Regions from separate parts of the Variovorax sp. GW821-FHT09D07 genome, predicted to be linked through region 1. Evidence: riboswitches for the same ligand, from Rfam matches in the RefSeq annotation. Region 1 holds a riboswitch; the other holds the start of a gene.
The links. A riboswitch is a leader RNA that binds a small molecule or an ion and turns the genes downstream of it on or off. The one in region 1 is predicted to bind glycine.

Region 1 (7,693 bases):
TCGGCGTCGTAATCGGACAAAACCAGCACCTGCGACCCCGAGGGCAGCCAGTCGAAGGCATCTACCTTGTCATGATCAGTCAAGACGAGCAGCGTCGCAGAAACGCCAACCGCCTCCTGGGCTGCGCGCAGGATGTTGACCCCGGCGAGATCCGCGCCGCCCTTGACAAGCCACGGCATGAAAACGACGTGCCGGATTCCAGCAGGCAGGTCATGAAAAATTTCAGTCCACGCTGCACCGAGTTCATCGGTCGGGATGCTGAAATTCGGGCGCAGCCTCAAGTGCTTGCCGTGCAACGGATGGCACGATTCGATTTCGGGGTCGAGCGCCATCAGGTCTGCAACGGTCCGCTTGACGACCGATGCGATCTTGGGCGACATGCCCTTGAAGCGCCCCTCCTTCATCCCGTGCTTCAGGTAGTGAAGCAGTGGGTGCACGCCGTGCAAGACGACATCCGGATAAATGTCGCAATACCACTCGCAATCGAAGTTCTCGCTGGCCTTCAATCCTTCAAAACCGCCATGCCGCAGGAAATGAAGGTAAGGGTCCTGATTCTTCAGATGCGGGTAGTTTTCGAGGTACCACTCGGCATCGAAGAGGTCGGTTTCATGGAGCAATTCGAGATCGCGAATCTCCTGCTCTGTGACGAGCAACGTGCCATTTCTTGAATAGCGACTGAGATCGATGGCTGGCGCCGAACGTCGCTTCTCGGGGGGGGGCGAGCGCATCGGCGGGGAGCCAACTGCAATCTTCCGCCCCTCCTCTTTACCCCACTTGAGATAGTGCACCAAGGGATTGAGGCCCCGGTACGCCACGTCCTTGTTGGCCTCCAAATACCCTGCTGCATCGAACTTTTCGCTCGGTGCACGCCCTTCCCTGCCGCCGAATCGAAGGAAATGCTGGATCTCAGCGCCTTCCGGAACATCCGGATTGCGCTCCCGATACCAATTTTTATCGAACAGATCCGACTGCCGGAGCAGACCGGCATCGCGATACTCGTTCACAAGCTGAGCGCTGCGCTTCAGTAGCTTTTTGAAATTCATTCCGGGTTTCATGAAAATTGATGCGCTTCCTCGCGTTCACACGCGCAGGCCTTTGTCCGTCGATCGAATGCGCATGGGGCCGGAGTCGTTCGGCTCACTCCATCAGAAGCAACTCACATTCACGGGCAGCGGGAATATTTCAAATACAGCAAGAAGACAAGAATCTCACTTTCGGCATTCGTTCATTGATGCGTGATCAAGAAATGAAGCCTCGAATTCGGCAGGCACTCAGGTGCCTCGTTCAAAAATTCTGTTTACTCGAAGACGTCCGCCGCTTGAAGCGATTTGCCTTCGGCATCCTTCCTGGACAACTGCGGCGCCATGCCAATGTCAGGCCACGCGATCTGCAGGCTCGCGTCGTTCCAAGCAATGCATCGCTCGTGCTCAGGCGCGTAGTAGTTCGTCGTCTTGTACAGAAAGTCCGCAGAGTCCGTGAGAACGAAGAATCCGTGCGCGAAGCCCGCCGGAACCCACAACTGTCGGTGATTGCCTTCGCTCAACTCCGTGCCCACCCAACGCCCGAACGTGGGCGAAGAGCGCCGAATGTCGACGGCCACATCAAACACCGCGCCGCGTACCGCGCGCACCAGCTTTCCTTGCGCTTGCTGGACCTGATAGTGCAACCCCCGAAGCACGCCCTTGGATGACCTTGAATGGTTGTCCTGAACGAAGTCGACCTTCGATCCAACCGCCTCCTCGAATGCGCGTTGATTGAAGCTCTCGTAGAAAAACCCTCTGGCATCGCCAAAGACCTTCGGCTCGATGATCAGAACGTCGGGGATCTCGGTTTGGATGACATTCACGAACGCACCTCTTCGGTCAGCAGGTGCTTCAGGTACTTTCCGTACCCGTTCTTCTGCAGCGGTGCAGCGAGCTTTTCGAGTTGGGCGCTGTCGATGAAGCCATTGCGCCACGCAATTTCTTCAGGGCAGGCGATCTTCAGCCCCTGCCGATGCTCCAGGGTCGCGATGAACTGGCCGGCTTCGAGCAGGCTCTCGTGCGTGCCCGTATCGAGCCACGCATAGCCGCGCTGCATGATCTGCACGTTGAGCTGGTCCAGGTCCAAGTACGCCTGGTTGACCGCCGTGATCTCCAGTTCGCCGCGCGCGCTCGGCTTCACGGCCTTGGCGATGTCGACGACCTGGTTGTCGTAGAAGTACAGGCCGGTCACGGCATAGCTGCTCTTGGGCTTCACGGGCTTTTCTTCGATGCTGCTGGCCTTGCCGTTGGCATCGAAGGCCACAACGCCATAACGCTCCGGGTCGTGCACGTGGTACGCGAACACGGTCGCACCGCTCTGCTTCGCATCAGCGTCCGACAGCAGATGGGCAAAGTCATGCCCATAGAAGATGTTGTCCCCCAACACCAGCGCGCTCGGCGAGTTCCCCACGAACTTGTCGCCGATGATGAACGCCTGCGCCAGGCCATCGGGACTCGGCTGCACCGCGTACTGCAGGTTGATGCCCCACTGGCTGCCGTCGCCCAGCAGTTGCTGGAAGCGCGGCGTGTCCTGCGGCGTGCTGATGATCAGGATGTCGCGCATGCCGCCGAGCATCAGGGTGCTCAGCGGGTAATAGATCATGGGCTTGTCGTACACCGGCAGCAGTTGCTTGCTCATGGCAAGCGTGGCCGGGTGCAGGCGGGTGCCGGAGCCACCGGCGAGGATGATGCCTTTGCGTTGCGTCATGGGAGTCTTCTTCTGTGAGGGGCAGGAAAAATCAGTCGGTCAGAGCGTCTCGCGCAGCATGCGTGCCACGCCTTCCTGCCAGGGCGGCAGTCGCAGACCGAAGGTGGTCTGCAGCTTGGTGGTGTCGAGCCGCGAGTTGTGCGGGCGCTTCGCGGGCGTCGGAAAGGCGCTGGTGGGCACGGCCTCCACGGCCTGCGGGCCGGCCTTGAGTTCGACGCCGGCCTGCTGCGCCATCTCGAGCACGAAGCGCGCGTAGCCGTGCCACGTGGTCTCGCCGCCGGCGATGGCGTGGTACAGCCCGGCCTTGGCCGGGTCTTGCAAGGTGGCGCGGATGGCGTGCGCGGTGATGTCGGCCAGCAGCTCGGCACCGGTCGGGGCGCCGAACTGGTCGTCGATGACCGTGAGCTTGTCGCGCTCCTTGGCCAGGCGCAGCATGGTCTTGGCGAAGTTGCCGCCGCGTGCGGCGTACACCCAGCTGGTGCGAAAGATCAGGTGCTTCGCGCAATGCTGCGCCACCAACTGCTCGCCTTCGAGCTTGGTCTGGCCGTACACGCTGAGCGGGCCGGTCGCGTCGTCTTCTTTCCAGGGGCGGGTGCCGCTGCCGTCGAAGACGTAGTCGGTGGAGTAATGCACCATCAGCGCGCCGATCTGCTGCGCGGCCTCGGCCACCACGCCGGGCGAGGTGGCGTTGAGCTTGCGCGCGAAGTCGGGCTCGCTCTCGGCCTTGTCGACGGCGGTGTGCGCGGCGGCATTGACGATGACGTCGGGGCGCACCGCCAGCACCGTGGCGGCCAGCTGCTCGGGGCGGCTGAAGTCGGCGTGGAAGTCGGTGCTGTCGAAGTCCAGGGCGACCAGTTCGCCGAGCGGCGCGAGGCTGCGCTGCAGCTCCCAGCCGACCTGCCCCCCCTTGCCGAGCAGCAGCAACTTCATGCGGAAGCCTTTGCAGGCGCAGCGTCGTATTGCTTCTCGACCCATTCACGGTACGCGCCGCTTTGCACGTTGCGCACCCACTCGCCGTTCGCGAGGTACCACTGGACGGTCTTGCGGATGCCGGTGTCGAAGGTCTCGGCGGGCTTCCAGCCGAGTTCGCGCTCGAGCTTGCGTGCATCGATGGCGTAGCGACGGTCGTGGCCCGGGCGGTCCGTGACGTAGGTGATCTGTTCCTTGTACGGCTTTCCGTCGGCGCGGGGGCTCAGTTCGTCGAGCAGCGCGCACACGGTGTTAACGATCTCGATGTTGGGCTTCTCGTTCCAGCCGCCGACGTTGTAGGTCTCGCCGAGCTTGCCGGCCTCGAGCACGCGGCGGATGGCGCTGCAGTGGTCCTTCACGTAGAGCCAGTCGCGCACCTGCATGCCGTCGCCGTACACGGGCAGGTTCTTGCCGGCCAGTGCGTTGACGATCATCAGCGGGATCAGCTTCTCGGGGAAGTGGAACGGGCCGTAGTTGTTCGAGCAGTTGGTGGTGACCACCGGCAGGCCGTAGGTGTGGTGCCAGGCGCGCACGAGGTGGTCGCTGGCGGCCTTGCTGGCCGAGTACGGGCTGTTGGGCTCGTACTTGTTCTCTTCGGTGAAGGCCGGGTCGGTCTTGGAGAGCGAGCCGTAGACCTCGTCGGTCGACACGTGCAGGAAGCGGAAGGCCGCCTTCTGGTCGGCCGGCAGGGCGTTCCAGTAGCCGCGCACCGATTCGAGCAGGCGGAAGGTGCCGAGCACATTGGTCTGCACGAAGTCTTCCGGGCCGTGGATCGAACGATCCACATGCGATTCCGCGGCAAAGTTCACGACGGCACGGGGTTTGTGCTCGGCCAGCAGGCGGTCGAGCAGTGCGCTGTCGCCGATGTCGCCCTGCACGAAGACGTGGTTCGCGTTGCCCTTGAGCGACGCCAAGGTCTCGAGGTTGCCCGCGTAGGTCAGCTTGTCGAGGTTCACGACGGGCTCGTTGCCCTGCGCGATCCAGTCGAGTACGAAATTGGCGCCAATGAAGCCTGCGCCGCCGGTAACCAGGATCATGAGGTCCCCACCTGTAGAAAAAAGTTTGCTTTACCAAAAATCAACATTCAATTATCCCATCGGTGTGAAGTGCCGATGTACAGGGCTTGGCCGGCTTGCGGGGCCCACCTACAATCGCCAACAATTGCAGGAGAGCGGGCCTCCACGGAGGCCCTACCGAAGGCGCAAACTCCCATAAACGCTCAGGTCGGCCCGACGAAATTCCAGGCAACGCCACGGAACTTCGGCAAGGGGTCAGTACTGCACTCATCGATACAGCCGTCTGGAGAGCCGCCACGCCATGTGGCGCACCGAAGGAGCAAACCCGCTGCGGGTGCAGCAGGGTGAATCTCTCAGGTACCGAGGACAGGGGGAGCGGCAACTTGGACATCGGTCGTCCGGTTGCTTGCTATTTTTTCAATAGCACTCCACGCCCGCCGTTCAAGCGCTGCAAACTCAAAGGTACTTGCAATGCGTGTGATCGTTCTTGGCGCCGGCCTGCTCGGCGTGACTTCGGCCTACTACCTCCAGCAACTCGGCCACGAGGTGACCGTGATCGACCGGCAGGCCACCCCGGCTGCCGAAACCAGCTTCGCCAACGGCGGCCAGATCTCGGTCAGCCATGCCGAGCCGTGGGCCAATCCGAGCGCGCCGCTGAAGGTGCTGCAATGGCTCGGCAAGGAAGATGCGCCGCTGCTGTTTCGCATCCGCGCCGACATGCGCCAGTGGCTCTGGGGCCTGCAGTTCTTGCGCGAGTGCACTCCCGCGCGCACCCGCCACAACATCGAACAGATCGTGCGTCTCGGTACATACAGCCGGGAAATGTTGCAGCAATTGCGTCGAGACACCGGCCTGAACTATGACCAGCGCACGCAAGGCATCCTGCACTTCTACACAACGCAAAAAGAATTCGACGGCGCCCTCGCGCCCGCCGAGCAGATGCGTGCCCTGGGCTGCGAGCGGCTGGTCATCTCCGCCGACGAGGCCATCAAGATCGAACCCGCCCTCGCCCACATCCGCCCGCAACTCGCCGGCGCCACCTACACCGCCGAAGACGAGTCGGGCGACGCCAACCGCTTCGCGCGCGAGCTCGTGAAGCTGGCCGAGGCGGCCGGCGTGAAGTTCCTCATGAGCCACACGGTGACCGCGCTGCGCGAAGCCGGCGGCAGCATCGACCACGTCGAGGCGACCGACAACGAAGGCCGTTTCCAGCGCATCCGCGGCGATGCCTTCGTGCTCGCGATGGGTTCGCTGAGTCCGTTGTACGCCGCGCCGCTGGGCATCCGCCTGCCGATCTACCCCGCCAAGGGCTACTCGGTGACGCTCCCCGTCAAGGACGCATCGAAGGCACACCAGGTCTCGCTGACCGACGACGAATACAAGCTGGTGTTCTCGCGCTACACCTCCGAGTCGGGCGACCGCCTGCGCATCGCCGGCACGGCCGAGCTCAACGGCTACGACCGCGACCTGAACCGCGTGCGCTGCGAAGCCATCGTGCGGCGCGTCGAAGAACTCTTCCCCGGCGCCGGCGACACCGAGCGCGCGCAGTTCTGGACCGGCCTGCGCCCGGCCACGCCGAGCAACGTGCCGCTGATCGGCAAGACCAAACTGCCGAACCTGTTCCTCAACACCGGCCACGGCACGCTCGGCTGGACGCACGCCTGCGGCTCGGGCAAGTCGATCGCGCGCATCGTGAGCGGGCTGGCGCCCGAGGTCGACTTCGCGTTCGCCGGCATGCCGGCACCCGCGCCGCGCGCCGTGCAACCCGCACTGGGCTGACACGACACGCGCCCGGGTCATGCCTTGAACGTGACCCAGGGCTTGAGCCGCACGGCGCAGCGGATGAGCCCCGCGCTTTCCTGCGCCTCGATCACCGCGCCGATCGGCTTGTAGGCCTGCGGCGCCTCTTCGATGCGGCGCTCTTCGCGCAGCGTCACGCATTGCCAGCTGGCTTCGGTGTCGCCGGGCGCAGGCCGCATCGCGCGCACTTCCTGCCGACGCATGCGCCGGCCGGCACCATGGCTGCACGACCACAGCCAGTCTTCATGCCCCAGCCCGGTCGCGAGGTACGAGTGATCGCCCATCGACCCGGGAATCAGCGCCAGGTCGCCCGCGTGCGCCGGCGTCGCGCCCTTGCGATGGATGTTCATGCCGTGCTCGCGCAGCACCACGTTGTGCGGCACATCGACCACCAGCGTCGACGCCGTCGCGCCCAGCAGTTCGGCGAAGTCCTTGCGCACCAGCTCGGCCAGCACGACGCGGTTGGCCCACGCATAGCGCGCGGCCACGCCCATGGCTTCGAGGTACTCCTGCGCCAGCGGCCCCGCCAGGCCGTACAGCCCGCTCTTCGGATGGCGCAGGCCTTGCGGCCACTCGGCCCGCGCGCGGTCCATCCAGCGGCCGCCGACATGGAACCCGATGTCGCGCGAGCCACTGTGGATCATCACCACAACCTCGCCCGCCTTGAGCCCCGCGCGGTAGGCCGCGTGCCGGTCCATCACCTGGTCGACGACCTGCAATTCGACGAAGTGGTTGCCGCTGCCCGGCGTGCCCAGGCACGGATCGCGGAACACCTCGTGGCGCGCGCCGGTGTAGGCCGGTGGTGCGTGCCGCGACTGACCGCCGAAGCTCGCCAGGCCGATGCACGCGCCGATCTCGGCCTGCAGCCGGTCGCGGTCGCAGGTCGCCCAGAGCCCCTCGTTGCGCACGGCGTCCAGGAACGCGGCCGGCCCGTCGTCGAACAGCGCGCGAAACGCCGCCGTGTGCACCGGCACGTCGCGCCCGTTGTCGAGCAGGCTGCGCGTGAGCCGCGCGAGCAGCTGCGTCTTGTGCGGCGCCACCTGGTCCAGCGTGAGGCCGGTGGTCAGCAGGCGCATGCCGCAGTTGATGTCCGTGCCGACCGCGGCGGGGATCACGAAGTCGCCATCGGTGGCGACGACGCTGCCCACCGGCGCGACCGAGCCCGGATGAAAGTCCGG
Region 2 (7,693 bases), on a different contig from region 1:
GTGTGGGTCGCGGCGAATGCACGGCGCGGCGCGGCCGCCCACCAAGCGGCCACGGCGGCGCGCGCCGCGCAGGCCCGCGCCCAGGTGCTGAAACCGCACAACGACTGGCGCGCCTTCAGCCTGCTGGTCGCGACCATCGTGGGCTGGTCGATCCCCTACGTCACGGTGCTGTCGATGCTCTCGCTGCGCATCACGCGCGACCTGCACGGCACCACCTTCCAGGGCGCCGCGGCACTCACCGCCTTCACCGCCGCAGGGGCCGTGGGCACGCTGGCCGGCGGCTGGCTCGGCGACCGCATCGGGCGCATGGGCACGATCCGCTGCGGCTACCTGCTCGCGCTGCCGGCCATGGCGGGCCTCGTGCTCGCCTCCACGCCCGGCGCGGCGCTGGCCTGCACCGCGTGGCTCGGCATGAGCATGTTCCTGCCCTTCGCCGCGCAGGTGACGCTCGCGCAGGACTACCTGCCGCGCAACCCGGCCACCGCCAGCGGCATCACGCTCGGCCTCGCGCTCTCGGTCGGCGGGCTGGTGTCGCCGCTGTTCGGCCTGCTGTCGGATGCGCGCGGGCTCGGCGTGACGCTCACGGTGGTGTTGTGCGTGCTGTGCGTCGCGACCGTGCTGGCCTTGCGGCTGCGCAACCGGACGGTGCAGGTGATGGCGGGCGAGGCCGCCGCGGCCTGAGTTGAGTTCCGTTCCCGCGCAACGGCAGCGCCCACCGTGCACAGGGCACTGGGTGCTTCCCGCAGCGAAATCAAGGAGGAGCCGAAGGCGGGGGACATTCGCGGAGGGAAGTACCCGGTGTCCTGTGCACGCGCCCTGAACCACGGACCACCGAAATCCGTGGGCGATTCAACGCCGCACGCGCTCTCTTTCACTGCCAGAATCGACGCAAGCTTCGACGTCGAGCCTGACAGACAAGAAGAAGGAAAGAGAAGGACGCCATGCACCGAATCGTCGCCCAGGGCAGCAGCCTTGTCGCTGCCGGCTTGCTGGCCACCGCCGGTATCGCGGCCACGCCGGCCGCCCCGCCCGTTGCAGCCGTTGCGCCAGCAGCCGCCCCCGCCAACCCCACCAATCCCGTCACCCACCTGGCCGAAGTGGAAAGCGCCGTGCGCGCCTGGGCCGCCGCCTGGTCCGCGCGCGACGTGGAGCGCTACCTCGCCGCCTACGCGAGCGACTTCACCCCCGCGCGCGGCCAGACCCGCGAGCGCTGGGAGGCCGACCGGCGCGCCCGCATCACGGGCAAGTCGCGCATCAGCGTGGGCATCGAGGGGCTGGTGATCAGCGTCCAGGGCACGTCAGCCAGCGCGCAGTTCCGGCAGGTCTACAGCGCCGACGCGCTCACCGAGACCGACCGCAAGACGCTCGAGCTGCAGCGCGTGGGCCCGCGCTGGCTGATCCGCAAGGAGAGCGCGGGCAACTGACGCGCGCCGCCTTGTCCCTGTAAGGCAAATGGTTCACGAAGATGTCACCACTTGCAACGATGCTGCAGCCTTCGACCTCCGAAAGCAGTGGCCGCCATGTTCCCCACCAAGACCGAGAAGGCACGCGACGAACTCCAGACCGGGCAGCGCACGCTCAGCCAGCGTGAGCGCGCCCTGCTGCTCATGGCCGACGGCCGGCGCTCGCTGACCGACTTCAGCCCGCTGTTCCCCAGCCGCGTCGAGGCCGAGCAGGCGATCCAGGGGCTGATGCAGCGCGGCTACCTGCAGGTCGCGCGCCCGGTCGCGCCGCCTCCCGCACCGGCCCCCACGCCCGTCCCCGCCGCCGAGCCGATCCAGGTCGCCACCTCGGCCGACAGCTTCGACGGCAAGCGCTCGCTGGCCACCACGCGCATGTTCCTGTTCGACATCTGCGAACGCATGTTCGTGCGCCGCGACCCGCGCTTCGCCAACCAGATGCGCGACGCCCTGCGCGAGGCGCGCGACCGCGAGGCCATGCTGACCATCGCCGCGCTGATGCTCTCCGAGATCGAGAAAGCCGCCGGCCCCGAGCGCGCCGACTCGCTGCGCGAGCGCATCGACAAGCTGCTGCCGCCGGCGGAAACCGTGCACTGAGCCGCCAGCCCCGGCCCCGCGATCCACTACACTCGCCGGGTCAGGAGAGAGCCCCGCGCGACGGGGCCGCCGAAGGCGCAGGGGTTCCCCGAACGCTCAGGCAAAAGGACTGACAAGACGCCGGCAACCACCGGCGTTTCCTTGCTGGAGAGAGGCCGTGGCATTGCACACGGCCCACCGAAGGAGCAAACCCCGATCGTGGGGCGAATCTCTCAGGTAAAGCGGACAGCAGGGGTGGCCCGTGGCGTTGCAGCCATGGATTTCGACTGCCCCTTTGGAGTGCCCCGTGGCCGCTTCCTCCGCTTCTGACGCCCAACTTCTCAAGACCCCGCTGTACGACCTGCACGTGGAGCTCGGCGCCCGCATGGTGCCCTTCGCCGGCTATTCCATGCCCGTGCAGTACCCCGCCGGCCTCATGGCCGAGCACAAGCACACGCGCGATGCGGCCGGCCTGTTCGACATCTCGCACATGGGCCAGCTGCGCCTGGTCGGCCCCGATGCCGCCGCCGCGTTCGAAACCCTGATGCCCGTCGACGTGGTCGATCTGCCCGCCGGCAAGCAGCGCTACGGCCTGCTGCTGAACGACGAGGGCGGCATCCTCGACGACCTGATGTTCTTCAACGAAGGCAATGGCTCGCTCTTCGTGATCGTGAACGGCGCCTGCAAGGTGGCCGACATCGCCCACATCCAGGCCAGGATCGGCGCGCGCTGCCAGGTGCAGCCCCTGCCCGACCACGCCCTGCTCGCACTGCAAGGCCCGCAGGCCGCGGCCACGCTGGCGCGCCTGTCGCCCGGCATCGAGCGCTTCGTGTTCATGACCGGCGGCGCGGTGCAGATCGGCGGCATCGCGGCCTTCGTCACCCGCAGCGGCTACACCGGCGAAGACGGCTTCGAGATCTCGGTGGCCGCCAAGGATGCCGACGCCCTCGCCCGCCTGCTGCTCGCGCAGCCCGAGGTGAAGCCCGTCGGCCTGGGCGCGCGCAACTCGCTGCGGCTCGAAGCCGGCCTGTGCCTGTACGGCAACGACATCGACACCACCACCACCCCGGTCGAAGCCTCGCTCAACTGGGCGATCCAGAAGGTGCGCCGCGCCGGCGGTGCGCGCGAAGGCGGTTTTCCGGGCGCGGCCAAGGTGCTGGCCCAGCTGGCCGCCGTCGCCTCGGGCGCGGCCGGCCACACCGACCACAAGACGCTCACGCGCAAGCGCGTCGGCCTCGTGGCACTCGAACGCATTCCGGTGCGCGACGGCACGCTGCTGCAGTCGCTCGAAGGGCACGACATCGGCGCCGTCACCAGCGGCCTGCTCGGCCCCACCGCCGACCGCTGCGTGGCCATGGGCTACGTGGCCGCCGCCTTCGCCGAGCCCGGCACGCGCGTGCAGGCCATCGTGCGCGGCAAGCCGGTGCCGATGGAAGTCTCGACCATGCCCTTCGTGCCGACGCGCTACTACCGCGGCTGACCGACACTGAACCCCGCAGACCCGGCTAGGCTCTGCATCCCGATTCCATTTTTTCCACGAGGAGTTTTTTCATGAGCATCAAATACACCAAGGACCACGAATGGGTGGCGGCCGAAGGCGGCGCCGCCACCGTCGGCATCACCGTGCATGCGCAGGACGCGCTGGGCGACGTGGTGTTCGTCGACCTGCCTGAAGTGGGCAAGACCTTCGCGCAGGGCGAGGTCGCCGGTGTGGTCGAGTCGGTGAAGGCCGCCGCCGATGTGTTCATGCCCGTGTCGGGCGAGATCACCGAAGTGAACGAAGCGCTGCGCGCCGACCCGTCGCTGGCCAACAGCGACCCGCTGGCCGCCGGCTGGTTCTTCAAGGTCAAGCTGAGCGAGCCCGCGCAGCTCGACGCCCTGCTCGACGCCGCCAGCTACGACAAGTTCGCCGCCGAATCCTGATCCGCTGAACCGCAGCCGTTTCCTCGCACCTTCGTTCATTCTCCCCGAGCCTTCACCGCCATGCCGATTCCCGCCCTTCCCTCTTTGCAAGCCCTAGAGAACGCCGAAGAATTCCTCGCCCGCCACATCGGCATCGATGCAGCGGACGAGGCGCGCATGCTGCCGGTGATCGGCTCGGAAACGCGCGCGGAGCTCATCGACGGCATCGTGCCGGCGGCCATCCGCCGCGCCCGGCCGATGCGCCTGCCCGCGCCCGTCACCGAGGCCGACGCGCTGGCCGAGCTGAAGGCGCTGGCGTCGAAGAACAAGGTGTTCAAGAGCTTCATCGGCCAGGGCTACTACGGCACGCACACGCCGGGCGTGATCCTGCGCAACATCCTGGAGAACCCCGCCTGGTACACCGCCTACACGCCCTACCAGGCCGAGATCTCGCAGGGCCGCATGGAAGCCCTGCTCAACTTCCAGACGATGGTGTGCGACCTCACGGGCATGGCCATCGCCAATGCCTCGATGCTCGACGAGGCCACGGCCGCCGCCGAGGCCATGACGCTCGCCAAGCGCAGCGTGAAGAGCAAGAGCAACGTGTTCCTGGTCTCTGGCGACTGCCACCCGCAGACCATCGAAGTCATCAAGACGCGCGCCGCGCCGCTGGGCATCGAGGTCAAGGTGAGCACCGTGTCGGAAACGCTGCCGCACCTGATGGTGAGCGGCGAGTTCTTCGGCGTGCTCGCGCAGTACCCGGCCACCACCGGCCACGTGCACGACCTGCGCCCGCTCGCGGGCCACGCGCACCAGTGCGACGCCGCCTTCATCGTCGCGGCCGACCTGCTGGCGCTGACACTGCTGGTCGCCCCCGGCGAGTTCGATGCCGACATCGTCTGCGGCACCACGCAGCGCTTCGGCATGCCGCTGTGCAACGGCGGCCCGCACGCCGCCTACCTGGCCTGCCGCGATTCGTTCAAGCGCTCGCTGCCCGGCCGCCTCGTCGGCGTGAGCGTCGACACGCACGGCCAGCCCGCCTACCGCCTCGCGCTGCAGACGCGCGAGCAACACATCCGCCGCGAGAAGGCCACCTCGAACATCTGCACCGCGCAGGTGCTGCCGGCCGTGGTCGCCAGCATGTACGCCGTGTACCACGGCCCCGACGGCCTCACGCGCATCGCACAGCGCGTGGCCGTGCTGACCGCCATCCTCGCCAAGGGCCTGTCGCAGATGGGCCGCGAGCCGGTGAACACCACCGCCTTCGATTCGCTGACGATCCGCACCGGCGACGACACGGCCGCGATCATCGAACGCGCGCAGGCCGGCGGCGTCAACCTGCGCCAGCGCCTGCAGCAGCACCTGGGCATCTCGCTGGACGAAACCACCACGCGCGCCGACATCGAAACCCTGTGGGCCCTGTTCGTGCCCGCCGGCACCGCGATGCCGCGCTTCGACGAGCTGGCCGCCAGCACCACGCCGCTGATTCCCGAGGACCTGCGCCGCACCAGCGCCTTCCTCACGCACCCGGTGTTCAACACCCACAAGAGCGAAACGGCGATGCTGCGCTACATCCGCAGCCTCTCGGACAAGGACCTCGCGCTCGACCGCAGCATGATCCCGCTGGGCAGCTGCACCATGAAGCTCAACGCGACCAGCGAGATGATCCCCATCACCTGGCCCGAGTTCGCCAACATCCACCCCTTCGCGCCCGCCGACCAGCTGCAGGGCTACGCCCAGCTCGACGCGCAGCTGCGCGCCTGGCTGTGCGAAGCGACCGGCTACGCGGGCATCAGCCTGCAGCCCAACGCGGGCTCGCAAGGCGAGTACGCGGGCCTGCTGGCCATCAAGTCCTTCCATGAAGCCAAGGGCCAGGGCCACCGCAACATCTGCCTGATTCCCTCGTCCGCGCACGGCACCAACCCGGCCAGCGCCCAGATGGTGGGCCTGCAGGTGGTGGTGACGGCCTGCGACGCGCAGGGCAACGTCGACATGGACGACCTGAAGCGCGCCTGCGAAAAACACAGCGCCCACCTGGCCGCCGTGATGATCACCTACCCCAGCACGCACGGCGTGTTCGAAACCCGCGTGAAGGAACTGTGCGAGCTCGTGCATGAGCACGGCGGCCGCGTGTACGTCGACGGCGCCAACATGAACGCGCTGGTCGGCGTGGCCGCGCCGGGCGAGTTCGGCGGCGACGTGAGCCACCTGAACCTGCACAAGACCTTCTGCATCCCGCACGGCGGCGGCGGCCCGGGCGTCGGCCCGGTCTGCGTGGTCGAAGACCTCGTGCCCTACCTGCCGGGCCATGCCACGGCCGGCGTGCCCTCGAACGGCGTGGGCGCCGTCTCGGCCGCGCCGCTCGGCAATGCGGCCGTGCTGCCGATCAGCTGGATGTACTGCCGCATGATGGGCGCCAAGGGCCTGCAGGCCGCGACCGAAACGGCCATCCTCAGCGCCAACTACATCAGCGCCCGCCTGAAGGACCACTACCCCACGCTGTACGCGAGCCCCAACGGCCACGTCGCGCACGAGTGCATCCTGGACCTGCGCCCGCTCAAGGACACCAGCGGCGTCACCGCGGAAGACGTGGCCAAGCGCCTCATCGACTACGGTTTCCACGCGCCCACGCTGAGCTTCCCCGTGCCCGGCACGCTGATGGTGGAGCCCACCGAAAGCGAACCGCTGGCCGAGCTCGACCGTTTCGTCGACGCGATGATCGCCATCCGCGGCGAGATCCGCCGCGTGGAAGAAGGCGTCTGGTCGAAGGACGACAACCCGCTCAAGCACGCGCCGCACACCGCAGCCAGCCTGCTCGGCACGGAGTGGAGCCACCCCTACTCGCGCGAACTCGGCGCGTTCCCGCTGGCCGAACTCAAGCAGGCCAAGTACTGGCCGCCGATCGGGCGCGTCGACAACGTCTACGGCGACCGCAACCTGTTCTGCAGCTGCGTGCCGGTGAGCGAGTACCAAGAAACCGAAGAGGCCTGACGAAGGCGCGGCGGCGCAGGCCGCCCGCCGTTCAGCCTTCGCGGCGGTACATCGCCCACTTCACGGTGAGCAGGTCCGCGGCGATCTTCGCTGCGTTCACGCCCGCGTAGGTTTCGGACGGATCGAACGCGAAGGCCGCCTGGTAGCGCTTGATGTGCGCGTAGTCCCGATCGAAGGTCATCGGGCCCATGAGTTCGGTCGGGTCGGTGCCGGCGGGAAGCGCCAGGAATTTCCCGGGGTCGGTGGTGCTCTGGTAAAGATCGACGCTCATCAGGTTCATGGCTTGCCCTCGAAGTCGTAAGCGCAAATCATCTCGACCCTTCGCGCCGCATGCAATCGGCCCGCGCCTACAGGGCGTGCAGGCGGGGCGCTGTCAGTGCATCGCGCCTCAGGGCTGCTTCTTCTTCGCGATCTCGCCGGTGGCGATCTGCGCGCGCAGCCCGCGCAGGCTGGCCTTCATCTTGCGCTCGTTCTCGGGCCCCATGCGCACCAGGATCTTCTGGCCGGCCGAGAGCGATTCGAGCTTCGGGTCGGCGTATTCGTAGCGCACCCAGGGCCGCTGCGAGGGGATGTCGCCCTTCACCTCGACCAGCTTCACCTGCACCGGGCCGATGGGCTCGGGCGCCTGCAGCAGGTGGTCGATCACGGCGATGAAGCGGTCATTGAAATAGCGGCCCGGATAGCCCAGCTCTTCGTACGCCTGCTGGAACAGCGGGTACAGCCGCGCATACACCGCCGCTGCCTTGGCCGGATCGACCGACCCG

Region 2: linked by a shared signal. The riboswitch ahead of gcvT (glycine cleavage system aminomethyltransferase GcvT) and the one ahead of AC07OX_RS14045 (D-amino acid dehydrogenase) in region 1 are both predicted to bind glycine.

The regions. Positions count from the first base shown of each region.
Region 1 is NZ_JBWKOY010000003.1:562,939-570,631, reverse strand. It holds gene AC07OX_RS14070 (glycosyltransferase family 4 protein) at 1-1,043, opposite strand, end outside; gene rfbC (dTDP-4-dehydrorhamnose 3,5-epimerase) at 1,298-1,846, opposite strand; gene rfbA (glucose-1-phosphate thymidylyltransferase RfbA) at 1,843-2,730, opposite strand; gene rfbD (dTDP-4-dehydrorhamnose reductase) at 2,770-3,660, opposite strand; gene rfbB (dTDP-glucose 4,6-dehydratase) at 3,657-4,736, opposite strand; glycine riboswitch at 4,854-4,944, shown strand; glycine riboswitch at 4,989-5,095, shown strand; gene AC07OX_RS14045 (D-amino acid dehydrogenase) at 5,187-6,494, shown strand; gene AC07OX_RS14040 (RtcB family protein) at 6,512-7,693, opposite strand, start outside.
Region 2 is NZ_JBWKOY010000008.1:222,893-230,585, reverse strand. It holds gene AC07OX_RS25385 (MFS transporter) at 1-681, shown strand, start outside; gene AC07OX_RS25380 (L,D-transpeptidase Cds6 family protein) at 942-1,424, shown strand; gene AC07OX_RS25375 (hypothetical protein) at 1,521-2,057, shown strand; glycine riboswitch at 2,089-2,179, shown strand; glycine riboswitch at 2,192-2,296, shown strand; gene gcvT (glycine cleavage system aminomethyltransferase GcvT) at 2,344-3,516, shown strand; gene gcvH (glycine cleavage system protein GcvH) at 3,588-3,959, shown strand; gene gcvP (aminomethyl-transferring glycine dehydrogenase) at 4,020-6,929, shown strand; gene AC07OX_RS25355 (hypothetical protein) at 6,961-7,209, opposite strand; gene AC07OX_RS25350 (DUF3014 domain-containing protein) at 7,318-7,693, opposite strand, start outside.